One region of the Ammoniphilus oxalaticus genome, then DNA from elsewhere that is predicted to be linked to it. Evidence: riboswitches for the same ligand, from Rfam matches in the RefSeq annotation. Region 1 holds a riboswitch; each other region holds the start of a gene.
The links. Region 1 has a riboswitch for cobalamin ahead of metE (5-methyltetrahydropteroyltriglutamate--homocysteine S-methyltransferase). Riboswitches for the same ligand answer to the same signal wherever they lie in the genome.

Region 1 (7,576 bases):
ATACTAACTTTTATTTATACTCAACTGTTTTAGACGCGAAACAATAAAAAAGCCTGAAACAACCTCGTTTCAGGTTTTTACCGTGGAACACAACTACGAATTGACCGCATGATCGCTCTCGATCCATGAAAAGTCTTTCAAAAACCCAACCATTTCGTTTAGGCTGCTAATGCCCATAATCCAAAATAAATTGGTAATTTGAGAATTCGCCAGTTTTCAATATAAACCATCAATCCCAAAAGCGCTTCCAAGATGACCGTGATCATAAACAAGCCGATAAAACAGACGTTTAAGCGGCCTTGGTCACTCTAATAACGCAGAATTCCAAATATAAGGAGAAAAAGCCATGAGACGACCTCCAGCGCAATAAATATCTCCCAATGAAAAGCTTGTAGAAAATTCATTTATTCTCCTTCCGCTGATCGATTCCGCACAAAATGTGAGTATAATTTGACTTATCTCCAATCATTGAGTTTTATTCATTTCAGGTCTATGTTAAAAAAATACGCGTAACGTTATCCATTTAAATCTGATGTAGAGATAAAATAAAAAGCAGGTAAGAAAACATTCCGGTTTTCTTACCTGCTTACCTACAACAGACAACTTTATGAAGTTACTTCAGAAGCTAATTTGTTTCGCGCAACATCCGTCGCTTCGACCATATTTTTTAAAGAAACAACGGTTTCTTCAATACCGCGCGTCTTTAATCCGCAGTCTGGATTTACCCAAAATAATGCAGGATCTAACACGCGTAGAGCGCGGTCAATCATCTTTGTCATCTCTTCCACACGAGGCACGCGCGGACTATGGATATCGTATACTCCGAGTCCAATGCCTTGATCATATGTGTGCTCTTCAAAAGAAGAGATCAATTCTCCGTGACTGCGCGACGTTTCAATAGAAATTACATCCGCATCCAACGCTTTGATCGAATCGATAATATCCTTGAATTCGCTATAGCACATGTGCGTATGAATTTGTGTTTGATCTTGCGCCGATGCTGTCGAGATACGGAAGGCTTGTACCGCCCATTCCAAATATTCATCCCATTCCGATCGCTTTAACGGCAGACCTTCCCGTAAGGCTGGCTCGTCTACTTGGATCATCTGAATTCCGTTGGACTCCAAAGCTTCCACTTCTTTACGCAATGCTAACGCAATTTGAAAAGCGACTTGGCTGCGCGGGAGATCATCACGGACAAACGACCAGTTTAAAATCGTCGTTGGCCCTGTTAGCATCCCTTTTACAGGCTTATCTGTTAATGATTGCGCATAGACGCTTTCTTTGACTGTCATTGGCTCAATAAACTCGACATCCCCATAAATAACAGGTGGTCGCACACACCGCGATCCGTACGATTGGACCCACGCCTTGGAAGTAAAGGCGAATCCGCCTAACTTTTCACCGAAGAATTCAACCATGTCCGTCCGTTCGAACTCCCCATGAACGAGCACGTCAATGCCAATCTCCTCTTGAATCTCAATCCATTTTTTAATCTCGTTTTGAATAAACTGCTCATATTGTTCTGTCGTCGATTCTCCCTTTCGCCATTTCTGTCTCGCTTGTCTGACCTCAGCCGTTTGTGGAAAACTGCCGATGGTCGTGATCGGAAGTGACGGTAGGTTCCAACGCTCTTGTTGGGCCACACGACGCTCGGAAAAAGGATGTTGACGCTTAGACGACTTTTCGTCTAAGCTCTTGACCGCCTCATGAACAGCCACCCGATTTCTAAACGGAGCTTGCGCAATCGTTTCTAAGATCGATTCCGCCTCTTCTAGTTGCGCTCGAATTGCTTCTTTCCCAAGACGGATCCCATCCACTAAAAGTTTTAACTCATCTAGTTTCTCATCGGCAAAAGATAGCGCTTGTTTTAAGGTCGAATCAAGCTTGTCTTCATTCGTAACGGTAACAGGTACATGGAGCAAACTACTTGAAGGTTGAATAATCATCTGTTCCACAGATACATGCTTAGCAATTGACTCAACAAAGGCTAACTTCTCAGATAAGTTGGACTTCCAAATATTACGTCCATTGATCAAGCCGACGCCGAGTACCTTGTCTTCTGGAAAGCCATGCGTTTCGATCGCCTGTGTATTTTGTTCTTTGCCGTGGACAAAATCTAAGCCAATTCCTTGTACAGGAAGCTCAACCAATTGCTCGTAATGGGAAACGGAATCAAAGTACGTTTGGAGCAACTTCTTCAGTTTCGGAGCGGCTTCATGTAATTGTTCGTAGATATAAGCAACGGTTTTCATCTCTTCTTCTGTGATCGATGTAACCAAGATCGGTTCATCCAATTGAACCCACTCGACTCCCTCTTGTTCCAACTCAACCAAAATTTGCGTATACAGCGGGAGCAATTGCAAAATAAACTCGGGAATTTGATGGGACTCGTAGCCTTTTGATAGTTTCAAAAACGTATACGGACCGATCAAAACTGGCTTGCCTCTCACACCGAGCTCATCCCTTGCCTCTCGATAGGCTTTCAGCGGTTTATTTTCTGTTAAATTCAAGTTACCCGACTTGTATTCAGGAACAATGTAATGATAGTTTGTGTTAAACCATTTCGTCATCTCGCAGGCAACCGCATCTTGATTGCCTCGGGCCATCGCATAGTACGTTTCCAGCGAAACAGGACCACCTTCATAGTTAAATCGTTCTGGCACTAATCCAAACATGACAGCGAGATCCAACACCTGATCATAATACGTAAAATCGCCGACAGGGATCAGATTAACCTGCTTCTCTTTTTGTTTTTGAATATGACGTAACCGCAACTGTTTCATTTCAAATTCGAATTGTTCCTCTGTTAACTCCCCAGCCCAAAATGACTCTAGCGCTCGCTTCCATTCGCGGTCTTCACCAATGCGCGGATAGCCTAAGTTACTGCTTAATACTGACATCTCCTACCTCCTAAGTATGTTTATTGCAAACAATAAAAAAGGCATTTCTAACGTGTAAGAAGAAGTTAGAAATGCCTCAGTTCTTTATGTGAATCACAACAAAACGTCGTGCGCGACTGTTAACATTAACACCTCCCTATCTCCCGTAGGTCATCATGTGTTCATGAAATAGGCAGGTCTCCTGGCTTAAAGATCGTCATCCCCATCCGCCTTCCCAATCCAATCGATCAGTGGCATTTTATGATAAAGACTCCCTTATTACAGTGGCGGGACCGCGTCGGATTTGCGCCGACTTCCCTTTTAAGCTTTAAGGCGATTCCTTAAAGCACCTATTCATTCGTATTCAATTTATTTTGATTAGTGATGTTAGTTACCAATTTACAGTAAGAAACGATCACTGTCAATAACCAAACTTTATTTATCCCATATGCATACTCAGAATTGGTATCTGTACCCTTCAGCGACGCCTTTTGCGCCGAAATGAAGCAGGAGCTTTTTAAACTTGCCTCAACTCGAAAGATCTCAAAAAACCAACACATACAAAATATACACATTCCAGATTACTCTATCGCTATATATAGGCGTTGTCAAGAATTGTTTTACAAGATACGACAAAGTTCATGGTTAAAATAGATATACAAACATACGTAGTAAAGTGGTATTATCAAGAAGCACTTGATCTTTAAATCTGTAAGGAGGCAGCCTATGTCAAAACAATCTTATACATTCCCACCTAATCACCTGTTAAATTCTAATCAAGATTACGACGAACCCTATGAGAAAGATGGCTTTATTTATTACGATGTTTACCAAGAGCTCTCCCGCTCAATCCGTCGTAAGGCATCTTTAAGGATTAAGCCTTTATCAATTGGTTCCACGCTGTCTCCCCAAGAAATGCAAACCATTTCTCAGGTCTTGAAGAGATGGAAATCGGTAAAAAAACCACTTTATCTAGAAAGTAAAGTACCGCTAAACGAACAACTGCTTAAGAGAGGAATTGAAACTCATTTTTTTGCAGAATGGCTTACATATGAATCAGACGGACATCTTCTATTATCTAAATTCATTACGATCGGTCCGGAAGGACTAAAATGGTTGGTTCGTTATCATCAAGCTGAACAGGAAGAGCTTGCCCGTTGGAATGATCAATGGTTGAAAGATTTAGAAGAATTAAAGTTGCAGGTAGGACTATCGCCTGTTTATGACGATCTTATAAATATAGCACTGGATCAACAGGAATTACTAAAACAGGTCCGGGAAGGCAAGCGAGCAAAAGAACGGTTATTCTTTCAATTTCTTATTCATTTGTTGAAATTACATCTCGGTGGCCAAACTATTTTTGATTGGAAAGAGATCGGTTCTAAGGGGTTTGCCAGAATAGGGGGTTCGAAAGTCTATGACTCTCAAAAAGAATGGCTTTTGGAACAACTAGAAAAAAGAAGCCGGTTCTCACTCGAGGAGATTGGATTCATTTCACTAGGTCAAATCATACCTATATATTATTCAGGAATTCTTTATCAGAATCAACGCCTTCACGATGCCCATCCACTAGGATGTATTACACATCTGCAATTAAAGTCTGTGATCGAATGGAACTCCCCCGCCTCCTTTCTGATTATTACAGAAAATCGTTCACCATTGGTCAAAATGGCATTAACGGGATGGATTCAACACAAGAATGGTATCGTCATTTGTACGGATGGGAATCTTAAAATCCCCCATAAAAAACTAATTTCACAATTGAGTATCGATGACAAACCCATATATGGTTGGGTTGATTACGACCCATCTGGCTTGGATATCGCCGACCAGATTATGCAAATCACGAGCAATAAACCACGTTTTGTTCTAACTACAAATGAAAAGGCCCCTACGCATGTAGGAACCTTTCATGAACTAGCGGAAGATATTGAGCAAAGGAAAAAGCAACGCAATTTTATCGAACAAGAACAAATACTCGGAAACCCAAAGGATTGGGATCTATTATTTTGTTAAGTCAGCGCTGCGCTCTTTTTTTCAAAGACAGCGGATAACGCTTGATACTTTTGCCTTTCAAGACGGAGAACACGACTGATTGGCTTCGTGTTCTCTTTTTGATCGGAAACGATCGCGTAAAAGATGCCAAATCTCTCCAAGTAATCAGACGAGTGTGATTTTGGAGAAATAATGATCAACTTCCGTTGCAGCACTTCCTGGTACATATCTATAACTAGACCTTTTCTCCATTCATCAAGCGCGCTGTCAAATTCGTCTAACAGATAGAACGGCGGCCTCTTTTCAATATCAGTCAACAATGCTAAAGCAAACACAAGAGAGATAACGGCCATTTCTCCACCGGATGGAGCACTCGAAATTTTTTGCCTAATGCTCTCGGTAGGACGTAAATATTCCAAATCATGGCCTGCCTTCGTAGCGATATAAAGTCTCCACTCATAATGTTGACGTCGGGGATCTACTTCATCCGGTTCGATCTGCTCAATCCTTCCGCGGAATCCAATCCGATTAATATAATCGCTAAAATGTAGATTAATTCTTTGATAACGATCATGCACGGTCTTTCGGAAATGATTGCGCAACTCCTCCTCTTCTACAAGCAATCGTTGAAATAACGTCTCAGACACTGTTGTTTCATGTTGAGATTTTTGAAAACTATCGCGTATCGAAAAATATTTTTCTTCCGCAAATTCATCCACGCTCATCGACAACGCCTCATCCAACTTTCTACGACTATCGTCCGCCCAATTTCTTAGACGCGCTTCACTGATCGAATCGAAAGCAAGGGGTTCATATGGAGGAAGTGGCTGAATCAACTCCGAATACATTTCGTTAAATTCAGCTTCCTCCTGTTCAAGCTGCTTCTCTTCTTCCCTCATCCCATTAATTTCTCTTTGAAGATCATCATGTTCATCTTCGATTTTTTGCAACGCGCTGTTTAAATGAACAATCTCATTATTTAGGGACAACTTTTTTTCACGGGCTAGAGTCATTTTTGTAGAGCATTGTTCGATGGAACGATCGAATTCATTTATTTGATAACTCATTTGATCTCGTTCATGGCCTTTTTCCTCGATTGCGCTGCGCACTTCCCGCAAACGGTCCAACTTAACAGACATTTCTCCAAATTGACGATGGATCTCCAACTCTTCAAGAACCTTGTCAATCTGAAGCTCCTTTTCTTTACGTTTTTCTAAAACACGTCTCGTTTCAACAGAAAGCTCACTCTTTTGGTCACCCCAATGTTTCAACTTCTGATCTAGATCATCTAGCGTTTGTCTTGCCATCTCTCTTTCTTTTTCAATAATAGGAAGTTGGTTCACCCTTTCTTCATAAAGCTTTAATTCATCCCAAGATGCGTACCATTGAAGCTCCAAACCTTTTTCCTTCTCTGTTAATAAACTCTTTTGAAACCCACCCTCAACTAAACGACTCTTGAGTAAAGAGAAACGCTTCTGCCACGCCCTTCTCCCAATTGCAAAACCTTCGGCAAAAGCTCCCGATTGTCCCAATGGTCCATGCAACTGCCCATCAAGTAAATAACTTTCTCCGCGGTCCACGTAAATGGGCTCCATCTCTCGGGTTATCACATGAATTTGCTCTACCCAACTGGACAAACTTTCTCGTTCTCCCGTCGTTAACAAATCATACGTTACCTTATTCCATTCCAAGAATTGATTAAGAGGCTTACCTGGTAACTTTTTTCGAAATAACCCTTGTGCTTTTTTTCTTGTTAATCCTTCTTGAAGAGAAACATGTAATAGCGGGGTTACCGACTCATTTATAGGGCCGCAAACGAATACGGAATGTTTTATTCCCGATAGCAAAGATTCCACCCGCGCGTAATCTTGATTGGCTAGAATTTCAAAAAGTTCGCCAAAGGCGAACGCCTTGAATCCCTCGTTCTTAAAATGGCCTATACTTTTCACTTGCAATGGAATTTTGACAACTCTGCTCCGTTTCAACTCGAGTTGTTCCATGCTCCAAGTTTGCATATTATCTAAAAGGTCCTTCAATTCTAAGCAGATATTAGCGTACTCTTCTTTAACCTCGTATGCCCGCCTTTTCAATTCATCGTATTGAGAATTTTGAAGAAATGTTGTCCACTCATCAATTTTATCCTGGAGCTCTCTCAATACATTTTCCCATTTTCCGTTATCACGCTGACTGGTAGACATATACCTATCTACTGTGTTAACTCGGTCTTCCATTTCCAATATAACGCGGCTTAAATCTTGTAATTCTTGTTCCAGTTCTACATTGAGCTTGTTTAGTATTTCTGCGGATCGCACATAGCGATACTTCTCTTCGATTTCTTTTGTTACCTTCTCTAGCTCTTCCCGTTCCTGACGTAGCTGCTCCAATAGCTGATTGGCTTGATCCCGATCTGCTATTTCTATGCGTTTTTCTTCTTGCAACTTTTTTTGCCTGTCTACCTCCCAATTATATGCCTCTGTTAATTCCTCAATTGTTTCCTCTCTTTGTTGAACTTCCCTCTCCTCTTTTATCCGTGTATGGTTTAATGAAGCCAGTCTCTGCTCTAGCCGATCCAAATGATAGCTTAATAACCGCTTTTTCTCTTCCAGGTAACTTCTTTTTAATTCGACACCTTCTTTTCTAAGCTTGTTCCGACTCTCCCACATCTTGTAGCTTTTCTGGGCAAGAACAATTCTCTGTCT
Region 2 (7,576 bases), on a different contig from region 1:
GCGCTCAGTCGCTTCGACGCCATTCATAATAGGCATGTTAATGTCCATTAAAAACACATCCGGCTTTAACGTTTCCGCTAGTTGACACGCTTCCTCGCCATTGGACCCGATTCCGATAACTTCAAAAGTGGGTTCCATTTCTAAAATGCGTTTGATGCCTTCGCGAAAAAGTTGATGATCATCGACAATGACAATTGAAATTGTGCTTTCCATTCGTTATCCCCCCTTATTTTTTCAACTTACTATGCCTACTTCCGCCTGCAACGGAATGGTAAAAGTTACACTCGTTCCCTCTCCTGGCGAAGACTCTATTTCTACCTCGCCACGTAGCAGTTTCATTCTTTCCTTCATTCCCATAATACCAAACGACGGCTGGCCTGTCTTTTTTTTATATTCAAAGCCGATTCCATCGTCTCGCACTTCTCCATTTACACAATTGGGAGAAAACGTCAATCGAACGAGGACATGATCTGCTTTAGCATGCTTGGCCGCATTGTTCATTGCCTCTTGGATCATGCGAAACGTGACAACTTCCACCGTGGAAGGCAAGCGCTGTTCTTCTCCGCCCGTTATTAATTCTACACCGATGTGGTGCCGCTGACCAAAGTCGTCGACGTATTTTCGAAGCGTCGGGATCAAGCCAAGATCATCAAGCGCCATCGGACGCAAATCAAAGATGATTTTACGCACTTCACCTAGCGTATTGCGCACCGTTTCTTTCAAATCTTTCAATTCTTGTTGGGCCTCTTCAATCCGACCTTGAGCTAAAATACGCTCCGCAAATTCGCTGCGAACGACGACGTTAGCCATCGATTGAGCTGGACCATCGTGAATATCGCGAGCGACCCGTTTACGCTCATCTTCTTGCGCCTGGATAATCTGCATCGGGAACATCCGTCGTTCTTCGGCCGACTCAAAGGCTATGTTAATATTTTCCAACTCACCCGAAAGAAAAGTTAACACAAACTGCATTTGGGCCATAATATTATCCGCTTTTTCAATGGTGCCTTCCAGATTCCGCAATCGTCGCTCCAAGGAATCGCGCCGTGTTCGTAAGTGAGACTCTTTTTCCCTGGCGATCGATAACTCTACTTGCAGCTGACTGGCAATATCGTACACCTGTTTAACGTCGGCTTCTTCATACCGTTCAAAACCTCTACTCACATTAGCCAACTGCCTCCGACTCGCTTGGAACTGTTCTTCCAGTCTATCGTTGGACTCTAACAAGTCCGTGATATCACGTTGTATTCGTTCAAGTTCTTGCGTCGCCGACAAACTTTCCTGACGCGCTTGTTCGGCAATATCAAAAATTTGACCCTTACTGCCTTCCACTGTTGAAATCGTCTTCTTTAAAACATCATCCAAGTGAGTGAGATCAATATTTAATGGCAAAGTTACGCTCACTTCCTTTTATCCCATCACGCCCTCAACGACGCGACTATTTTTTCATTTGTTTGTTATGAAATGATTCATCCAAACTACTTCAGAAAGGTACTAGATCTTTATTTAGTATAGTTAAAATCATACCGACTCGCTTCTCAAATATCAACAAATGCTAACTTTTCTAACCATAAAAAGGAAAGTTAGCCCAAAGTGATTATCCCAAGCTGCATCGACTCTCCTACATCCACATGCTTCGGAAGGGACTTTCTATTTATGGGGGCCTTTCCTCAAGCAAACATTCTCACACAAAAACTTAACCTGTTTAACCTTCTATTACTAGTGTACATAGTAAATTTACTTCCATGCCTTGAAAAAAGCAAAAAGGCAGACGAATACGTTCATCTGCCCTTTTCAAAAAATAAAGTTGTCGTTTAAATCGCAGCCTACACGAATGCTTTCGCTTCATCTTTTAATAATGTCGCTTTATCCGTTCGCTCCCAAGGCACGTTTAGATCGGTCCGTCCAAAGTGACCATAAGCCGCGGTCGCGCGATAAAATGGACGACGCAGGTCCAACTCTTTAATAATACCCGCTGGACGCAGGTCAAAGTGCTTACGAATTAATTCCACAATCGTTTCCTCTGAAATCCGAGCGGTGCCATACGTGTCGACGCTAATCGAGACCGGTTGGGCAACCCCAATCGCATAGGCGAGTTGCACTTCACACTTTTCGGCTAACTCGGCGGCAACAATGTTTTTAGCCACATAACGCGCCGCATACGCCGCGGAACGGTCCACTTTCGTCGGATCCTTTCCAGAAAAAGCGCCGCCGCCATGACGAGCGTAACCACCATACGTGTCCACGATAATTTTACGTCCGGTTAAACCCGCGTCGCCTTGCGGTCCACCAATTACAAAACGTCCTGTTGGATTAATAAAGTATTTCGTCGCCTCATCCAAATATTGCGCGGGAACAATTGGCCCAATCACATGCTCATGTAGATCCGCCTTAATCTGCTCCAGTGTTGTCTCAGGATCGTGTTGCGTAGAAATGACAATCGTATCAACGCGAACAGGCTTGTCCCCATCATATTCAACTGTTACTTGCGTTTTACCGTCGGGACGCAAATAAGTAAGCGTTCCATTTTTCCGAACTTCCGTCAAACGACGAGCCAATTGGTGAGCCAAGGAAATCGGTAAAGGCATCAATTCCGGAGTTTCATTCGTAGCAAAACCGAACATTAACCCTTGGTCCCCTGCTCCAATCGCTTCAATCTCCTCGTCGGTCATTTGGCCTTCACGCGCTTCTAACGCCTGATCGACCCCTTGCGCAATATCAACGGATTGTTCATCGATCGACGTAAGCACCGCGCATGTCTCCGCGTCAAAGCCATATTTTGCGCGCGTATAACCAATCTCGCGAATCGTTTCGCGAACCACTTTTGGAATATCGACATAAGAGGTTGTCGTAATTTCCCCAGAGACTAACACTAACCCCGTTGAAACAACCGTTTCACAGGCAACCCGCGCATTAGGATCCTGCTCCAAGATCGCATCCAAGATCGAGTCCGAAATTTGGTCGCAAATCTTATCGGGATGTCCTTCCGTTACAGATTCAGATGTGAAAAGATGACGTCCTTTTTGTAAAGCCATATACTTCACGTACCTCCTTCAAAAAATAGCTATATAGATACGGGTTACTTTCCGAATAATCAAGAGGCGATAAAAAAGAAAAACCTTTTCCCCCGTGAGGAAAAAGGTTATCGCGTTCAAATCCTTTTTACCTCTTATTTTCCAGGACAAATAAAACTCATCCTGCTGGTTAGCACCTTACACGGCCTCATTCTATCCTTCCCTATTTATGGAAAAATATGAATTCAGTTCGTAGGTTGCCGGGCGTCATCGGGCCAGTCCCTCATGCCTTCTCGGAATAAGAGTATCCGTTCTGACTAAGAATAGCGGATGCCAGAAAGCTTGTCAATCTTTTCCGACAGTTGCTCCTTTGTCGTAAACGATCGGATATTGACAGAAAATAACACCCTAGGTTATGATCACCGTAGACAATTACATATATTTTTCTATCGGTAACATTATTTATTCGTGTTTTAAAAGGGAAGTCGGTTACAATTCCGACACGGTCCCCGCCACTGTGAAGCTGATCGCTATTTCAAAAAGTCCACTGATCATATTAAGGTTGGGAAGGAGAAACAAGCGAGTTGACGCTAAGTCAGGAGACCTGCCGCTAGATAAAGATAGACACATCACCTACGGGTTATAGGGAGTGGCTGTTGAAAGCGATCTAAACACGCGTCATTTTGTAATATGATCAATCGAGACGTCCTCTTTTTTTGTAGGGGCGTCTTTTTAATTCAAAAAATGAGGAGGAAAGAAATGAATTACAAAGTGAAACATATATGGCTCTCGTGGTTGGTCATGTTTGCGATGATCTTTTCGCTGATCACGCCAGCTGGCTTGGTTAAGGCGGATGGGGTAGAAGTTGATGCGCAGGTAACGACCGAGAATACAACAACCGTCTCAATTCGTGTTGAAGCCAAAGATGACGTGATCCTAGAAAGACCGATTACGTTAGAGAATATCGAAGGTCGGGAAACTACAGCCTACGATGCGTTGATCGAAGTTTTAGATGAAGAGGATATAACCTACGAAGTGAATCATTCGTATGACACCCCCTACATTGAGGCCATTAACGAGATTATCTCGAACGAAACTGGTGGATGGCTGTATAGCGTTTATCGAAATGAAACCTTAGATGAAAGAGTTTATGACCTTGGAATGGCTCAATTCCCAGTGCAAGACGATGATGAGATCGTTGTGTATTATACGGAATGGGGGACTTGGGACCAAGACGAAGAGGAAGTCGATGAACCCAAAGACAACGCGGAGATAGAAGATACCAATGTACTGACGCAAGAAATAGAAAAAGCTACAAATAAAATAATTAACTATTACCGCGAAAAAGGGGTACCAGGAAATGATGATGTAGTACTGGCGCTAAACTCCTTAGGTGAAGATATTAATCGCGGTCCTTACACCACCAATGATCATTCTTACGCGGAAGTTCTACTAGATAGAAATTTAATAGCGAACAAGGGGCAAATTCCAAAATCTATTTTAGCTATTCAATCATTAGGTTACGATCCGACATCTTTTGGCGGAAATAACCTAGTCAAAGAATTGCAAAATTATTCGAACCCTTCAATTAACATTAGCTTCTTTGCTCTCATTGCTTTAGATACCGCGAAAGCGGAAGAGACCGCTGATACGCAGCTGACACGCGAGATACTAATTGAGCAAATTGTTAAGGGGAAGCTGGCTAAAGGTGGTTGGACCTTTTTTGGGGACGAACCGACTGTAGATATGACAGCAATGGGAATTTATGCTTTAGCCCCACACAAAAATCGACCTGAAGTTGAAGAAGCAATTAACCAAGGTATTCAAGTCTTGAAAGAAATGCAAGCTGACAATGGCGGGTATATCGACATGTTTACTGGACATAACAGCCAATCTTCCGCGCAAGTCATTCAGGCTTTAACAGCTGCAGGCGAGGATCCACAAGGGATTGAATTTACAAAAAAGAATGGAAACAACCCTGTTACTGATCTATTAAGTTTTCAACTAGATAACGGCGCTTTCAGCAGCAAACAAGGCGGTAAAGAAGACCTCTTTGCAACACCACAAGCATTGCAGGCGTTAGCTGCTTTAAATCTTTTTTATGATAAGGGAGAGTCAACTCTCTATAGTGAAATTCACTATGCGGGAGACATTCCTCCTGCTCTAAAACCTTATGAGATTAATTCGGCATCGATTCAGTGGGAAAGCGGAATATATATAACTACAAAAATCTCTCAAGTCGATGATAAAGATAATGATCCTGTATATATTGTTTTTCAACTATTCAAAGATGAAGAACCAATTAGTATGGTATCCCTAAAAGAATCGATAGAAGCTGAAAAAGAAGTGTCGGCCTTTTTCAACGTATCTGAAGATGATGATTATAGAGTCAAAGTGCTTTTACTTGATCAATTAACTAATCCCATGAACATTGGAAAGACGCTTGCTTTTCCAATTGAACTAAGACAGTAACAAAAGTTAAACCCGACCTACCAGTCGGGTTTAGTTTCTTAAGGAAAGAGAGGTTTGAAATGAAAAGTAGATTTTTACGAATTTTACTCACTTTAACACTTCTAGTTAGTTTGTTCCCGATCCATGCGCTTGGGGCAGAGAAGATTACAATTAATGAAATCGCTCAAACGAACCTAGGACAGACCGTACAATTGAATGGGAATACATCTCTATCTGAATTAATCGTTAAAATTTATCAACCAAACGGAACACTCCTTTATATTGATCAAATTAAACCCGCTAACGGGAAATACAGCTTAAGCTTTAAATTGCCCTCCTCCGCCAAGGAAGGAGATTACAAAGTTCAAATAGGACGAGGAACGACAATTGCAACGAAAGAGTTCACTGCCGTCCCCTCCCCTGACGATCAAAAGCAAGAAGATGATAATGGTGGTGTTAAGCCCGTCGATCCCGATCCAGGTAATGAAAATAACGAGGGTACGCCTCCTACCACCAATCCTCCTAACCCTGGAACAACCCCAGATGGTGGTGGAACACCTGCGAAGCAATCCGTCACACTAAGTGTTCATGGGGTTTCGGGGACCATCTTTTCTAGTCAACAAGTTGATTTCAAAACAAACGACACGCCTTATTCCGTGCTGATTCGCGCATTAGGCGCTTCCGTCCAAGCAAGCGGTTCAGGTAGTACAGTGTACGTCAATGGTATCGCTGGCCTGCGCGAGTTTGATCATGGACCTTTAAGCGGTTGGTTGTTTTTTGTAAATAATATTTCCCCATCCGAAAGCGCTGGGGCTGTTACGTTAAATCCCGGTGATCGAGTCGAATGGAAATATACGAAAGATGGCGGGAATGATCTAGGCGTTAAGGAGGCCATTAAAGGAGGAGCGCCAACAACGGGTGGTGGTACATTATCCAAGGATCAAGAGGATGCTTTAAAAGATATTAAGCTCCCAGCCAATAACAAAACGCCTTTAAAAGATACGACAGAACCTGTCATTAACGTTATTAAAAAAGACACCAAGATGACAGCAGAAAAAATAAAGCAACTCAAGGAAACGCTGCAAAAGAATAAGATTCAACTTTCGGAAACCGTTCAACCCGGCCAAGCCAAGACGATTGCCGATAAGGAAAACGAGGTCAGCTTAATCATTCCCGCTGATGCATTGGCCACTCAAACAACGATCAGTGTACAAAAGCAAATACCAAGTCGACCTGAGGTTGTTTCAGCAATTTACACGTTTGGTCCAAAAGGATTGAAGTTTAAAGAACCAGTTTTCATTTCGATTCAAGCGCCATTAGAGGTGGCTGATTTAAGTCAACTCGCTTTGGTCTGGTTAGACGAAACAACAAACGAGTGGATTCCGATTCCAGCTGTCATTGATGCGAGTACAGGTGTCGTCACCGGGCTAGTCGATCACTTCACTCAATTTGCGGTAATCGATCGCAATAAATTATCTTTAACGAAACGAGATGTCTCTGCGAACATAAACAAAACAGTCGATCATATCTCAAAACGACAAGCTATTTCCGACTGGGAAGCATTCGCTCTTTACCGCGCAGGCGCGAACATCCCAGCTTCGTATCTGCCAACCGTTGAAAAGACGCTAACAGATAACCAAGGTAGCTTCCGTAAAGTAACCGACTTAGAGCGGATGGTACTTGGCGTGAGCGCCGCAGGAGCCGATCCAAAGGCGATCGCAGGGTATAACTTAATTGAAAAGATCTACAATCATGAAAATCTAACAGCGCAAGGCACAAACGGAGCGATTTTTGCTTTAATCGCCTTAGATAGTAAAAACTATGATGTACCTAGCAACGCCAAGTGGGACAGAACGAAGCTAATTGACTGGCTGCTTGACCGTCAAAACAAAGATGGCGGTTGGCCATTGGGAGCTAATAGCGACAGCAGCATAGACATTACAGCAATGGCTTTGTCCGCGCTCGCTCCATACCAACAGGAACAACCAAACGTAAGCAAGGCGATCGAGAAAGCGATTGAGTATTTATCCGCTACCCAACTAAAAAATGGCGGGTATGAAGAATTTGGAGAAACATCGAGCGAGAGCATCGCCCAAGTGATTCAAGGACTT
Region 3 (7,576 bases), on a different contig from region 1:
GATCCATCAAGTGAATCTGATGACCAATGTCCAGATAGGTCGTCGGTTCGTCAAGCATGAGCAACTTCGGCTGTTGCGCCATTGTTTTTCCAAGGGCAACACGCTGGCGTTCTCCGCCGCTTAATTGCTCAAGATGGCGATCGCTCAACTCGGTTAACCCCATTTTTTGTAGGATCGAATCAATGAGCGATTCACAGTCCTCTCTTTCCTGACCGAGCCAGTTTTGAAAAGGGTATCTGCCCATTTGAACGACTTCTCGAACCGTAAAACCAACAGGCGACAACGCTTCTTGCTGGAGCACTGAAAGCAACTTAGCTAATTGCTTGCGAGTATAATGCTCCACTGGTTTTCCATTTAGCGTAATCCTCCCTGTCGTCTGCGCCTGAACACCGGAAAGTAGCTTGAGCAAGGTCGATTTCCCACTTCCATTAGGACCGATGATCCCAAGACACTCGCCCTGCCGCGCGGAAAAGCTAATTTGATCAAGGACCTGTTGGTCGCCATAAGCCATACTTACATTTTCTGCTTGAATCATGATCCACTCCCCCCCTTCGTCACCTGTTTATTTCTCCGAAGTAAGTACGCAAAAAAGGGCGCGCCTAGAAATGAGGTCACGACGCCAAGTGGAATTTCAGTCGGACTCAACACATTACGAGCCAGTGTGTCGGCCCATAACACATAAATGGCCCCAAAAATCCCAGACAACGGAATAAGCATGCGGTAATCAGGTCCAACCATCAGTCTAACTAAATGCGGCGCGACAAGCCCGACAAAGCCAATCGTACCGACAATCGACACAGCCGCTGCTGTAATCAATGTGGACACAATCAACACGACGAACCGAGTCCGCTCAATATTCACACCCAAGTGGGCAGCTTGCCTTTCACCAAGGGCAAATAAATTTAGCGCCCTGCTATAATAAACTAACACGACAAAGCCCACTCCTAAATATGGCGAAAGAACGAAAATAAAAGACCAGCCACGAAACGCCAAACTCCCCATCAGCCAGAAGATAATCTCATTGACGACTTGATCTGACATCGATACCATCAAAGAAACAAGCGAGCCAAGGAAAGCGGATACGACCACGCCAGATAAAATAATCGTCTCCAGCCGAAAAGTTCCATGAACGTTGGCTAATCGAAGCACGATCAAGAGGCTAATTAACCCTGTTATGAAAGCAACGATCGGAATCGTCCAAGTCCCGAACAAAGTCGTATGTAAACCAAATAAAATAATAAAAGCAGCTCCGACCGCCGCCCCTGATGAGACGCCTAATGTATAAGGATCGGCCAAAGGATTTCTAAGCACCCCTTGAAAACCAGCGCCCGCCAGTGATAGACAGGCGCCAACAAGAAGCGCAAGAATCACCCGCGGCAGACGAACTTTTAAAATAATTTGTTCGGTTGAGTCTGCCCAATCAGCGACTACGAAGCGTTTGATATAGGGGAGCTGACGCAACAGCACCCCCCACACTTCCGAAAGCGGAAGGTTAGCCGCGCCAAGCGAAACACTGACAACGATTGAAATAAGGAGGAGCGCTATACCCACTCCTCCCCAAAGCGCTAATCGTCGTTTCATTGCTTATATAATTCAGGGTAAATAGCTTCAGCTATTATTTTAAGCGCTTCTGTGATGCGCGGCCCCGGACGCGATACAACATCTCCATCCACAGCGATTAAACGATCTTCCTGTAAAGCGCTGATCTTCTCCCATCCGCCTCTTGAGCGGATTAACTCATCGATTGTAGCGCCTGACTGATCGTCAAAGCGACCGGACGTAAATAAAATGACATCCGGGTTATCCTGGATGATTTTCTCTTCATTAATCGCATTCCAACCTTCGAGATTCCTCGCAATATTCAAGCCGCCGGCGATCGTAATCAGTTCATCCATAAACTCCCCTCTACCGACCGTCCAACCTGGAGAAAATTCAATGTATACTTTCTTTTTATCAGCATCCTGAAGTTCCTCGGCTTTGTCCGTCACGAACTGAATATCTTGACTCATTTGCGCGACAAGCTCTTCCGCTTTTTCTTGCGTATCTGTAATCACCCCGAAGCGAATGATGTTGTCCAACACATCACTGACCTTTTTGGGTTCTGTTTTATAAAGCGGGATGTCAAGATCACGTAGCCCTTTGGCCACATCATCCTTCATCGAAATACCACCGATCACAAGATCCGGATTTGCCGAAATAATCGCCTCCTCATTTGGCTTGGATACTCCGCCAACCTTTGGTTTTTCCAACGCTTCCTCTGGATAATTATCAAAGTCTGATACACCAACGAGTTTATCGCCGAGACCCAAGGCAAACATCACTTCCGTTTCAGATGGCGAAGTAGACACGATTCGTTCTGGCGCCTTCTCAAAAGTATGCTCTGTTCCCGTTGCATCTTTTACCGTAATCGGATATACAGTTGCCTGCCCAGCTTTTTCTACTCCAGATCCATTTTCCTCCTGTTGTGATTCATTTTGAGACACGTTGTCACGAGGCGCTTGCTCTCCTTGTCCGCAAGCGCTGACAGTCAGCGTTATTGCCGTAATTAACAAACTTGCTAAAAACTTTTTCATTTACCTTCTCTCTCCCTTTCATATGTAATACATTCTTTCAACGAAAAAAGCCTTGCTTCCATCACGGGAACAAGGCATGCAGCAAAATTTAGATTTATACACAACAAAAATAATAATCTACATTTATACCGATCCTTTTCCGCGAAGGATTTCGTTGGCAAGCAACTTAGGCAGGTTTCCTGGCTTATGGGTAATCGACTTCCTCTCCTTCCCATTTCCAAAAGAAACAGTGGATTGCGAGGTATCCCCGATTTACAGTGGCGGGACCGCGTCGGACTCACACCGACTTCCCTTTTAACCTCGTCAAACGACAAGGCACCTATTTGCAAAAATATTTAATTGGTCAAACCATACACTCACTCTAGCATTATAACATAGGTCATTCTCTCGTTTTCATGTCCTCGTTACTTTTTTTGTGACCATTCAAACAATCACACATCCACCATTGTCCCCCCATTACTTTTGTCACAACACTGTCACCACCATGATCTATAACTAAGTGATACGATTCGACTATAACTTCAGGAGGTGTTCATAATGCTAAGGCCCCACATCACGGAGATACTCCGCGATCCCTACGCTCTAAATTTAATCGATACAGTCGCTCCACTCATTTCGCAATTGAAAACAACCGCCGAAGATATAAGGATAACGGGAGGAAAGGAAATTGATCTTAAAGCGTATCTAGCGATACACTCCATGTTGATAGAAAAGAATTTAATTCTTGACATGATTGAACGGAGTTACGTAATAATAGAGTTTCCATTTCATGAAGACTTGTCTGCTGCATGGGAATTGTTTATAAATAACGGAGACAAAGACGCTTTGCTCGATACCCTAAAAAGAGGGGATGAAGCGATACGCGCATTTGATACGGAATTGATAAAAAGGCGACTTACTTAGTCTAACTTAAACAAGGGCGAATCAGCCCTTGTTTTTTGTTTTGCCCTATTATTTTTAACCGACTTCTGTTACAATAAGGATGATAATGATTTTCATTGTCACCTTTCAACTTCTTCTTGGCTGAAGCAGCCGTTGTTAACCTCCATTCGCAACGGCCTGCTTCTCCCAACCTTTTATCATTTTAGTGACCAACGACATCTACATCGTCCGTCGCTACATAACCCCCATAAGACTTGTCCTTCAAGCTTGACGGCGCGGGCATACAATGGCGTCCTAATCCATCTCATCGCAATCCTTTACGCCGAAGATACATGAGCAATACGCGCATTCGTACAGGCGCATGTAGGTTTTTATTAACTCATTGATGCTCATACCGTCTCCTCTCATCCATTCACTACCACCTCTACACCCTATAATGCAGTTAACCATATTACCATTTTACACTCGCTCTTAAAAATTGATTAAACTAACATAGGACATATGCCCCTTTCAATTGGTTCCGCGAATGCATTTACTGTGTAGTAACAATTTGAAAGGTGGTATATAAAATTGGGGGAAAAAGCAAGGAAGTCCCAAACTTTTAGTCGAGTACAACACAGGATGCAAGGTTTAACCTTGATCGCAGACGGCCATAGACATCTATTTAGCAACGTTACTGATCTTTTAATACGAATTCCTAGAGGAACCCATCGGCATACCTTCCAAGGAATAACTAATACTACTGATAATCACAGACACGCTTATTCCGGAACAACTGGCCCAGCAATCAATGGGCAAGGTCCAAATCATTTCCATCGTTTCCGTATAATGACTCAGATTTCCAATGGACATAGGCATATCATTACAGGTAGGACCACAATTCCTATGCTAATTAGAGGAATTCAAACGCACGGGCTAATTATTGAAAAGGTTAGAAAAGTTAAAGTTAAGTAGATCTCAACACAGGCGGCTCAGATAAGGAGCCTCCTGAACAAATTGAGTCACGATGTAATGCCTACTGCCCAAGTTTATGATGAGTCCTAAGATTTCCACCTTATAGGAAAGCACCCTCAAACCATTGATTATAGACATTCACAATAAATTATGTTACCTTTCTGTGACTTTTCTTGCAATTCACCCTCATAAATATGGTCAAAAAATGGTCACGGGGAGATCCCGTGACCATTTAACCTTGATACTATAAGGTTTTAGGACGGTTACTACATCATGCCGCCCATTTAGCATCACATAAAACAACGTTAAACAGATGACACAAACCGCTATACATCAATGTTTTTGAATTTGATCAACTATTAAAAAAGACTGTTTTTGAACATAAACATGAACAAAACATGAACAAATAATAAAGCACTCCGGAAAGAATGCTTTATTTGATAACAGTTTCTATTTATTTAATTCTTCTTTTATGCCATCATTGTATTTTCTCAATGGCTGAGTCATGAAAGTAATTCCATCTACCAGGCCTTCCAAGTAATATACTTTATTAGTGCTGTTACCTTTCCTTGCTTCTTTTAATTCCTCCGAATATTTTTCTTGCATAGCTTCCATTTTGCTAATTATGTCATCTAGCTGTGTATAAGGTTGTGTAGATAACTCTCTTAGTTTCTCTTGAAACTCCTTCATTTTATATTCCACCTCGCTTCCATCTATATCACTTCAACAAAAGGGGATATTTTCCTGCCGCTTTCTTCCTAATAAATTCAGTCATGCGTTAGAGTTCGGTCAAAAAAATCCGTGCTTAATAAAAAAAGGACATCCGATATTTCAACCGCCCTCTGAAGACTAGTTTAATTGAGATATAAACAAAATTAAAAGAGGACCAGACGCACCCAGTCCCCTTAAGTGTAAGCCGAAGCTATACACCACTATTATTTTTTATCTTGGTTTAGTTTTGCTTTTACACAACTGGGATCCACTTCACCGTCAGTCTTTTGTAGGTATATAGTTCTGCTACATGAACTAAACCATTAATTCCTCAATTTTATCTTTTGCCTTTCGGATCCATTTGTCATTAGATTTTTTATTCTCTCTTTCAATCCTGTCTAACTCATCCAAGATTTGATTATACCTCGCTCTTGTAATTAATCCTTTTTCTAGGGCTTGCCTAGCGGCTATACGTTTTAAGGGAGCTTGTTCATAGGTTAGCATGTATTTCACTCCTCTTCACTAATAACTTCTTTAGAGGCGGCAGCCTCATTTGCCATTGAATCATTTATTAAAAATTCAATAACAGCACTTTCAATCAGTGCCCCATACAATTCACCTATTATTGAAACCTCATCCCTCATTGGTTTCAAAGCATCTATTGTCAAAACACCCCAGCCAGCCATAGGTATACAAATTAAAGCGGTATAATCACTTGATGAAGCGGGGTTTTTCTCCCAGTCTTCCTCTTCCGTAACATCAGTATACTTAACCGTTTGTTTTCGTCGAAATGACTTCCCAGCTAATGAGTGTTCGATGCTTAATTCCCGCACTCCAATATAATTTTCTGGAAATCCAGAGCTAGCATATCTTAGTTTAAGAATTCCGTTATTCTCCAGCCACACCCCACACCGATGACGCTCTCCAGGACTTAGCTTCACATCCGCAGCCAAACCATCAATTAACCGCTGGATTAGACTGGTGACTTTATAAGTATATATATTAGGGTCTTCATACGTGAATGAAAATCTTATATCATTTAACGCCGAAATATAATTCTTCATATTCTGCAAGGTTGTTACGGCTTGGGATGAAATATCCTCATTTATTTGGCTTTGTTTTCTTTCGATTATTAAGTCATCTTGCAGTTGGATTACACGGTTTTCATTACCCATTGTTTCTGAAAACTTCCTAGCTGCGAGAATAAACCAAAATAGCATAATGATGACAGCCGCTATAATAACTAAAGCAGCGGTGTTTAATAGCCAATCCGGCATTCGAGCAAACAATTCTTTCCAAAAATCGCTCAATGAAAAGATCTCCTAACAAAAACTAATTTATTTACCACTATTATAACAAACTACAAAAGTGCAATTTACTGGAGATATTTAGCTAAATATTAACTTTTCCTACATATTAAGAAGAATTCCACGGTTTTTACAAGTCAATAGCAAAACATCTTCAACCAGAATATTGTTTCTTAATTATTGCTTGCCTTTCTCCTCCTTTGTCATGTTGTGTGAGCCGTTTAAACGCGTTTGCTCGCTCGATCATCGACAACTACCCATATAACGCGAAATAGGACAGCCGATAATGCGGCTCACCTCTACATGCGGCTTGTCCCGCTCTTCTTCGGGCATGGTTGCTATTTGGTAGAGCTGCCCCAAACCGATACTCGTGTATTGATTTGATTCACCAAATTCCTCAAATACCTTAATGTGTCTATTTGCATAAGCTGGCGTTATACCCAACTCCTTATGACACCACCGTTCCCATTCACCATGGACAAGGTCGTTTTCCTTAACATGCTTCAATCGCCTGCCGAATCCATATTTGGATTGAGGTCGGCTCATATTTGGGCTCACCTCCACTAGGTGCACGTAATTCGCTGACAGCACACTTTCGTGCGGTCCTTATGTTAGATCCGCTTAAGGTATTCACCTTTTTGATGAACGCTTCTCACCTAACGCGAATTAGATTAGCTCAAATTTGGACTGACCTCGGTTATGCGTATAGAGGCGCCCCAATTTTGGGGTGGACGCAAATGTGCGTTGACCTCTCCATCTTTTAGATATTTGAACTGTTGCTATATGTCTGCTCAAATATGATGCGTCAGCAACTTGCGTACTCAATCTGATTACACCCCGTGACATAATGTACACCCCCACCCAAATTCGGGTTCGGCATATTACCGCAACCAAAGTATTGACTCGGCAAATTAGCCGACTCCTCCAAAAGGTGGAGTCCCTTTATTACGAGTTGGTTCTGAGGTCTCCCCCAAAATGAGGAGTCCTATTTCATCGCCTATAGGACTCGATCCCATTTCTGTTATCCCGTATGCGATTGTAAGGAGGGGCAAATTTGACTCTGCTTTCATGATGGAAAAGGGGTTGCGAATTAGCGACACCTTTCAACCACCGTTATTCTGTGGGTTGTTCACCCTGTACTAAAACGCA
Region 4 (7,576 bases), on a different contig from region 1:
TCTACTCGCTCCATAATCAGGATACTTACCGTTAACATTGTACATCCAACCGCTGCCGCTGCCATGATCAAATTCGCCGTCGCCAGCGATCGATTCAACGTAAATGCTGTTGTATTTTCCTGAAAACGAAGATGAGTAAGATATACCGCGTTCATCCATTTCACGTCGCAGCACATCCCACACGCTTTCGCCTGCGCTAAATTCAACTGTTGTAGCTGGTAAAACATAGCCGCGATTTATCGTGAGCTTGTCGATGGATAGTGTGATTGAACCTTTCTTAGAAGAGTCACTTGTGTTGCCCGGTGAACCACTCGTACGCTCATAAAATAGGGTGTACGTCTCATCTCGCTTGTTACCCGCTGCATCGGTTATTTCGATAGTGATCGTATTTTTACCGTCCGTTAGCGTCGCGCGGTACGTACCGTCCGTTCCCGTGATTGTTTCCCCATTTAATTTGACAAGCAGGTCTTTCACATTTTGGCCGTTAATGGTAAATGTGATTTCTTTTGATGTTACTTTTTCGCCATCTGTTAAACCAGAGACTGTAAGCGATGACTCACTCGGATCCTTTTCTTCAGGCTCTTCTGTCGGTTCCTCCGTGGAAACAACATCCGTCATATCGTACAGTCGAGTTTCGCCGTTTACAAATCGGTCATAAGCGACTAACGCGTAGGTTCCTTGATCAGTGGACATGGGATCTACTTTCCCAGTCGATATATGTTTGAACCCACCTTCTGAAGCTGTAAAGGCAAGTAAAGCCTCTAACGCTGATGTTCCGTTCTTAACAAATCGCTTATCCGTATGCGGGTCAATATTTAGTCCTGTTAAGGCTACAATGACCTGCGCAATACTCTCAATATTTGGCGATCCCCAACTAGTATAGGTTCCATCTGCCTCTTGGATGTCAGATAACCAATCAATCGCCCGATCGATGGCTGCTTTTACTTTAGGGTCAGATTCGTAATACGGTGTTAATGCTTGAATCGCCATCCCTGTAATGTCAACATCTGGAGTAGTCCCCCATAAAGCCCATCCACCACCGTCAATCTCTTCTTCTAAAATAAAATTGATCGCCTTTTCCCTCGTCGTCTGATTCGCTACCTCGGCCTTAGCTGGGACGGCATAACCTTTTGTATCGAACGCAATAAGGAAAAAGATTGGGCCATTAATCCCTTGCCATTTGACATAGTTAAAATCAGCCAAAGCTTCTTTAATGTCGTATCCCGCTACATCACCAACGTCTTTGCCAATGGCGGTCAATCCTAAAATTAAGCGAGAGTGCTCCGTCCCTTTGTGTACATCAAGTTTTCCTTCATTTTCTTCGAACTTTTTAGCAACTTCATTTTCTGCGTTTCGGTAATACCGATCATAATAACCATCTGGCACAAGATAGTTTGCTCGAGCCAATGAGAGAATCGTCCACTCGCCGCCTATCGTGCCAATTGCCGGGTTGTCTACAGTTTCAACTAGATAGGCTAGCGTATTATCAAGTTGCTCTTTAACTGAAAAACGCTGTTCGTCACCCCCACTCCCATCGTCTTCTGCTGGTTCTTCACGAGAAACAACGTCCGTCATATCGTACAGTCGATTTTGCCCGTTTACAAAACGGTCATAAGCAACCAGCGCGTAAGTTCCTTGTTCTGTCGCCATTCCGTCGACACTGCCGTCTACGTTATGAGCGAATCCTCCCGTTGGAATTGCAAAGGTAAGCAATGCGTCAACTGCTGATGTTCCATTTTTAATGAATCGCTCATCGGTATGCGGGTCAATCCCGAGCGCTGTCAAGGCAACAATCACTTGCGCGATGCTTTCGCTATTAACCACGCCCCAGCTTGCGTATTTTCCGTCTTCCTTCTGAGCTTCGGACAACCAAGCAACCGCTCGATCGACTGCTTCTTTTACATCCGAACGCGTATCGTAGTAGGGCGTCAATCCTTGAATCGCCATCCCAGTAATATCAGGGTCAGATATATTTCCAGCTAGAGCCCACCCGCCGCCGTCAATTTCACGTTCTAAAATATAATCAATCGCTTTGTCCCTCGTTAACGGATTGTCGATTCCTTCTTGAACGGGGACGTCGAACCCTTTTGTATCCAGCGCGATCAAAGCGAAAATCGGACCATTGATGCCTTGTCTCGTCACAAAATCAAAATCGGCTAATGCCTCTCTTATGTCATATCCTGCCACATCGTCAAAGCCTTTTCCGATTGCGGTTAGGCCTAAAATCAAGCGAGAATGTTCTGTTCCTTTATTCCGATCCAGCTTCCCTTGATTTCGTTCTTTCTCAAACTCGATCGAAACTTCTCTTTCCACGTTCTCGTAGTAGAGTTCATAATATCCATGCGGCACAGTGTAATTCGCTCGCGCTAAGGACAGAATCGTCCACTCTCCCTCAATCATGCCAAACGTTGGATTATCCACCGTTTCGACAAGAAAAGCGAGATTTTTATCCAGTTGTTCTTTGGCAGAGACGATTGGTAGCGCTTCGTCTAGTTCAAATTCTTCCTTGGTAAATTCCACATTTTCTTCGACAACCTTTCCATCTTCTGGCTCATCCATAGATGATTCTTCAGATGATTTCTTATCATCATTTTGTTCAACGGCTTGTTCAACGCTTTCTTTAGGCGCATCGTCCGCTTCCAAAGAATCCTTCGAATCAGCTAGTTCTGTTCCTTCTTCCGCCTCTACTAATTCTATTGATTCTATTTGTCCATTAGCCTCTGAATCATCTTCCAACTCGCTTGTTCCATCCAGCGCGCGAGAGTTTCTTAAATCCGCAGCCTCATGTTGATTCGCCGCATAACCGAGAGAACTGCCAAACAATTGAAAAATAAGTACAAAACTTAATAAAATTGACCCTAAACGACGGGTCGGACTTAATCTATTCGACATTCATATGCCTCCACTGATATTCATTGTTGTTCAAAAATACTCCTTTACGCACAAAAAATACCCCTTAACTCCAAGTTAAGAGGTATTTACAGTATGAAATAAGGCATTCGCTTCACCTGTTACATCACCCCTCCATCGTCCGTAGAGTCTCATGGTGTATGAACGATAGGCAGGTCTTCTGGCTCAAGCGTCATTATCCTTACAACCTTCCCAGTTGCCCAGTGGTATCTCTGCAAGGACTCTTCTTTTACAGTGGCGGGACCGCGCAGGACTTTCACCTGCTTCCCTATTAACCAAGTAGAATCATAAACTAGCAAGCATCTACTCGGAACCTATGTCATCAACATTTTTCAATTGTAGACTCAACGATAACCCTATAAATGGTTATCTGTTGACTATGTATTCTTTCGCAAAGAGCTAGACTTGTCGAAAGTCAATTCCTTATTTACTATAGCCTATAAAAACTTAGCTGTCATCCCCAAGAATTTTATTGCTAACAATATAGCATGCAGTATCTTAAGATGAATTTTTGAGGAAATTTTAAAAATTTGATTGGATTCTCGGCAGCGCCTGTTAGCTTATGAGCGAAAACAAGTGGAGAGTAGGCTTTCTTCCATCACGGACAGATTACCTTTTTCATTTATATAGATTTGACTCTTTTATGCGAAGTCCAGTGTGATGGCAGATACGCTTATCCGCGCGAAACTTATTTGATTATAAAGCATCCCTATTCGCAAATTGATCACACGCTCTGTAGCGTCCGTAATTAACTACGGACGCTACATATATCTTTTATTATCATTAAACTACTTCTCAATCGTCACCGTGCGTTCCTTGTCATCCCAGTCAATCTTCTTACCAAAGGCTTCGCTAATGTAGCGGATTGGCAGCATGACACGGTCATCTTTGATTTCGGTCACAGTATCCATGACGATTTCTTCGCCATCAACGACCATGATATTACTTCCGACTCGTAGTTGCGCCGATTTCCCCGCTGAGAAGGTGACAGTTCGCGCGACGTCATTCCAGACGATATGGCGGTCACGTACGCCGACAGATTCAGCGACATAGCGGATTGGTAGATACGTTCGGTCATTTTTAATGTAAGGCGCTACGTCCATCCGTTTTTCGTTTTTATTGTTAAGGTAAGTTGTACTGCCTACTTTAAACGTCACGTATTCCTTCTTTATCATTTTTTCATAGGAACCGATCGTGATTTGATGTAGTTTATCCCACTGAAGATCGATGTTGATCTCACCTTGCTTTGTTTTTGACGGATCAACGGCTATGAATTGAAGCGGGATTTCCCATTTACCCGGTACATTTAATGTCGCATTAAGGCGCTCAATGCTAATCTCTTGACTGAAGTTCTTTTTCACTCGCAGATCCCCTGCTTGACCTTCAATCATTAGTTCTTTGTTTAGTCCATCCCATGCGAATCCTTGCGGTAAACGAACACGCAATTCTTTATTTCTCGTTAGAGCAACAGCATCGTCTTCTTCAATATGCAGCTTAAATTTCATCTCATCACCATTTTGTTTAAACCCGCTAGCACTCAGCTCAAATGTCGTCTCTTCACCGTAAACTTTCCCGATTGACGCGGTTCCAGCTGGAAAGCCACTACCAGGCGAGGGTTCAAAATTTACATTGACCGCCCCATACGATCTACGGTCAATATGTACGGAACCAAATTGTAAATAGAACACAAAATCTTGATCAACTTTTTGATCCAGTAAAGATGTAATCACCAAGCGCCGTTGATCGGGTTGACTGATTGAAAAGGGAGCCTTTTTTCCATTCCAGTTCGGCTGCCCGTTAAAGGTAAGCGGAGCGACCAAACGATTTTGCATCCCGCCAAAGTGGGGATGGATCCCATTTTCAAAGGTTAACGAAACGAAGTCTGGCAAGCGGACGACAAGCGCATCCCCTTGTTTCAAACTGCCGGCATCGACGACAACTTGAATATTCCCTAATTGTTGAAATCCATCAGCAACGGTTGGATTTTGTGTGGAGGAAATCGTGCCTGAAGCATCAACAGTTACGATAGATGAGAAGAGCAAACCAACAGATAAGATGGATGCAGTGAGCAATTTCTTCATTTTTTAATCATCTCCTTCTATTCCATTATAATAGAAAAGCATGTAAAAAAGAATCGCATAACAGATTGCGATTCTTTTAAGAGCATTATCTACTTGTTCCCGCTACCCATGGTTTCTTTAACGCCAGCTTCAGCGTATCATGTTGGGTCACTAGACCGAGCATTTGTTGTTGTAGCTGTTCCGTTGCTAGTTTGGCTTCAAACATATCTTCCGCTGTTGCCATTCCAGCATCATAACGAACTTGAACTAATTTTAACGCTTCCTGCGCTTTTTCCAAGTTCGATTTAAGAGCATCATGTTGTTGCTCAAGCTGATGAATGTTGTAGTAAATCGAGCGTACCGCGGATTCAATCTGTTCTTTCGTGCTTGCAGCGGAAACTTGAGCCTGATCTTTTTCTAACTGAGTTTGCTCATAAGCAATTTTATCGTTCGTCGTACCTGAAAATGTAAAGTACTTCACATCTAGTGTTGCTAAATGAACGTTCTGCTCCGCTAACCAAACTGCTGAGCTGCCTGTTACAACCTGAGAAACAGTCGTATCAAGATCAACATTCCCCAACTTTTCAAAGTTTGGCTTCGATGCTAACACAACTTGTTCATTCGCATTTTTGCCGATCAATCTATTAAATTTAGCGTATGTGTCAGCTAACCCTTTTGTCGCTGCATCCAAATTTGCTTTTGCCTCTTCTAGGGCAAAGTTAGCTTGCGTTGCCTCAAAAGAACTCGCCATCCCATTATCCTTTTTTACATCGATCACTTGCTTTTTCAACTGCGCATTTTCCAGACTTACTTGAGCTACTTTCTTTGCTTCTTGTCTCACTAATATTTCATTGTATGCCGATTTTACATCGAATTCTAGTGTTTCTTCTTTGATCTCATATTGTTTCTTCGCCATAAAGTAGGCAGTCTGAGCTTTGTTCCAACCGGTGAAAGCGCTTGATGCCGCTTGGTTTCCACCCGCAGCAGGAATGAAATCAATCGCATCGCTCGCCCCTTCTAACGACTTATCCGCTTTTTCAATATCGATTTTAGCTGATTTTAAATCTTTGCTGTGTTCAAACGCGAGTTTGATGGCTTGCTCATATGTTAGACCTTCCCCAACAGTTGCTTCCCCTTGATCACTACTTGTAGATTCGTCTTTGTCTTTGTCGACCTGTTGTAATGCAGGCTGATTTGTTGTAATCAAAACAGTCTTTGTTTTATTGTCCCACTTTACCTCAGATCCGAACGCTTCACTAATAAAACGAAGAGGAACCATCGTTCTTCCTTCCACAATCCGAGCTTCGACATCTAATGGAACTGGCTTACTGTTGACAAATCCTGTTTTAGATCCAAGGTCTAATCTTACTTCTGTCGTATCTTTTGTCGCTGTAATCCTCCGCGCGCTATCATCCCATTTCACATCAGCTCCAAGGGCCTCAAAGATGCCACGTAAGGGAACCATCGTAAAATCATTATAAATGATTGCGGGTTGATCAAATTGTTGAACTTGACCATTAATCTGCACTTGAACGCCTGTTGCCTGAGCCGCATTTACCGATAATAGCGATGAAGCTAGAAGTGATAGAGATAAGAGATAGCTAAATCTTTTTTTCATCGTAGTTTCAACTCCGCATGACTAGTTTTGAGTAAAAAAGGGCCTCCTCTCGGAGAACCCTTTTTTAAAATGCATATTAATATAATTATTGGTTAACTGTAACTGTGCGGTCAGCGTCGTTCCAGATAATGTCCGCTCCAAGAGCTTGCCCTACAAAGCTAAGTGGAAGAACAGTACGACCATCTTTAATAACAGCATTTACGTCCATAGGAACAGCAACGCCATTTAGGGTTAAGATGTTGCTACCGATTGTTAATTGAGCTACGCGGTCACCTTTAATGATTGTTACTGTGCGAGCTGCGTCGTTCCAGATGATGTTCTCTTCTGTAACTCCGATTGCTTCAGCTACGAAACGAACAGGTAGGTACGTACGTCCGTTTTCGATGAATGGAGCAACGTCTGCAGTTTTATCAACACCACTTACAGTGTAAGTTGTGCTACCAATTGTGAACACAGTTGAACCCTTATTAATTCCAGGTGCTGCAGTCGCAACTTTAGCAATTGTGAATTCAGTTGTGTATTTGTTCCAGTTTTGGTTTGCGATTGCTGCAGTTTCAACCACCGCAGAGCCTTGAACTTTAACCTTTACATCACCTTCAGGTAACGTACGGTCAAGTTGGATTTTCACATCAGAAACTTTAATTTCGCTAGCTTCTGTGCTGTCAGAGTCAATTGTAAAGATAAGAGCTCTATCATTATCGCTTAATTTTACATCACTAATGGAAATATCTCCACTTCCAACAGTAACCTTAGGCGTTCCGTTAAACTTAGCACCTTCAGGTAATAGAAGTTCAACACGTCCATCATCTTCTAAAGCTTCAGCAGCTTTTTCAGTCAGTGTAAAGGAAGCTCCTTCTTGATTTGTTAGACCGATACTTACGTTAGGAACAACATCAGTTGTAACCGATACAGCTTGAACAACTTCAGCTACAATCACCTTACCTTCAACACCCGCACTACCAGCCACTTCAACTTCTAGATCTCCTTC

Region 2: another riboswitch for cobalamin. It lies ahead of BEP19_RS15095 (DUF4430 domain-containing protein); the one in region 1 lies ahead of metE (5-methyltetrahydropteroyltriglutamate--homocysteine S-methyltransferase).
Region 3: another riboswitch for cobalamin. It lies ahead of BEP19_RS17190 (ABC transporter substrate-binding protein); the one in region 1 lies ahead of metE (5-methyltetrahydropteroyltriglutamate--homocysteine S-methyltransferase).
Region 4: another riboswitch for cobalamin. It lies ahead of BEP19_RS15040 (S-layer homology domain-containing protein); the one in region 1 lies ahead of metE (5-methyltetrahydropteroyltriglutamate--homocysteine S-methyltransferase).

The regions. Positions count from the first base shown of each region.
Region 1 covers NZ_MCHY01000006.1:513,004-520,579, reverse strand. The annotation lists gene metE (5-methyltetrahydropteroyltriglutamate--homocysteine S-methyltransferase) at 606-2,903, opposite strand; cobalamin riboswitch at 3,058-3,251, opposite strand; gene BEP19_RS04575 (DUF2399 domain-containing protein) at 3,609-4,898, shown strand; gene BEP19_RS04570 (coiled-coil domain-containing protein) at 4,895-7,576, opposite strand, start outside.
Region 2 covers NZ_MCHY01000010.1:49,119-56,694, reverse strand. The annotation lists gene BEP19_RS15110 (response regulator) at 1-213, opposite strand, end outside; gene BEP19_RS15105 (sensor histidine kinase) at 235-1,404, opposite strand; gene metK (methionine adenosyltransferase) at 1,827-3,035, opposite strand; SAM riboswitch class I at 3,167-3,319, opposite strand; cobalamin riboswitch at 3,448-3,640, shown strand; gene BEP19_RS15095 (DUF4430 domain-containing protein) at 3,774-5,486, shown strand; gene BEP19_RS15090 (S-layer homology domain-containing protein) at 5,546-7,576, shown strand, end outside.
Region 3 covers NZ_MCHY01000013.1:147,460-155,035, forward strand. The annotation lists gene BEP19_RS17180 (heme ABC transporter ATP-binding protein) at 1-535, opposite strand, end outside; gene BEP19_RS17185 (FecCD family ABC transporter permease) at 532-1,581, opposite strand; gene BEP19_RS17190 (ABC transporter substrate-binding protein) at 1,578-2,573, opposite strand; cobalamin riboswitch at 2,726-2,911, opposite strand; gene BEP19_RS17195 (hypothetical protein) at 3,111-3,476, shown strand; gene BEP19_RS18310 (YmaF family protein) at 4,077-4,409, shown strand; gene BEP19_RS17205 (hypothetical protein) at 4,860-5,099, opposite strand; gene BEP19_RS17210 (hypothetical protein) at 5,436-5,624, opposite strand; gene BEP19_RS17215 (GAF domain-containing protein) at 5,630-6,430, opposite strand; gene BEP19_RS17220 (DUF3102 domain-containing protein) at 6,671-6,973, opposite strand.
Region 4 covers NZ_MCHY01000010.1:30,907-38,482, reverse strand. The annotation lists gene BEP19_RS15040 (S-layer homology domain-containing protein) at 1-2,892, opposite strand, end outside; cobalamin riboswitch at 3,044-3,241, opposite strand; gene BEP19_RS15035 (copper amine oxidase N-terminal domain-containing protein) at 3,699-4,991, opposite strand; gene BEP19_RS15030 (stalk domain-containing protein) at 5,077-6,588, opposite strand; gene BEP19_RS15025 (copper amine oxidase N-terminal domain-containing protein) at 6,674-7,576, opposite strand, start outside.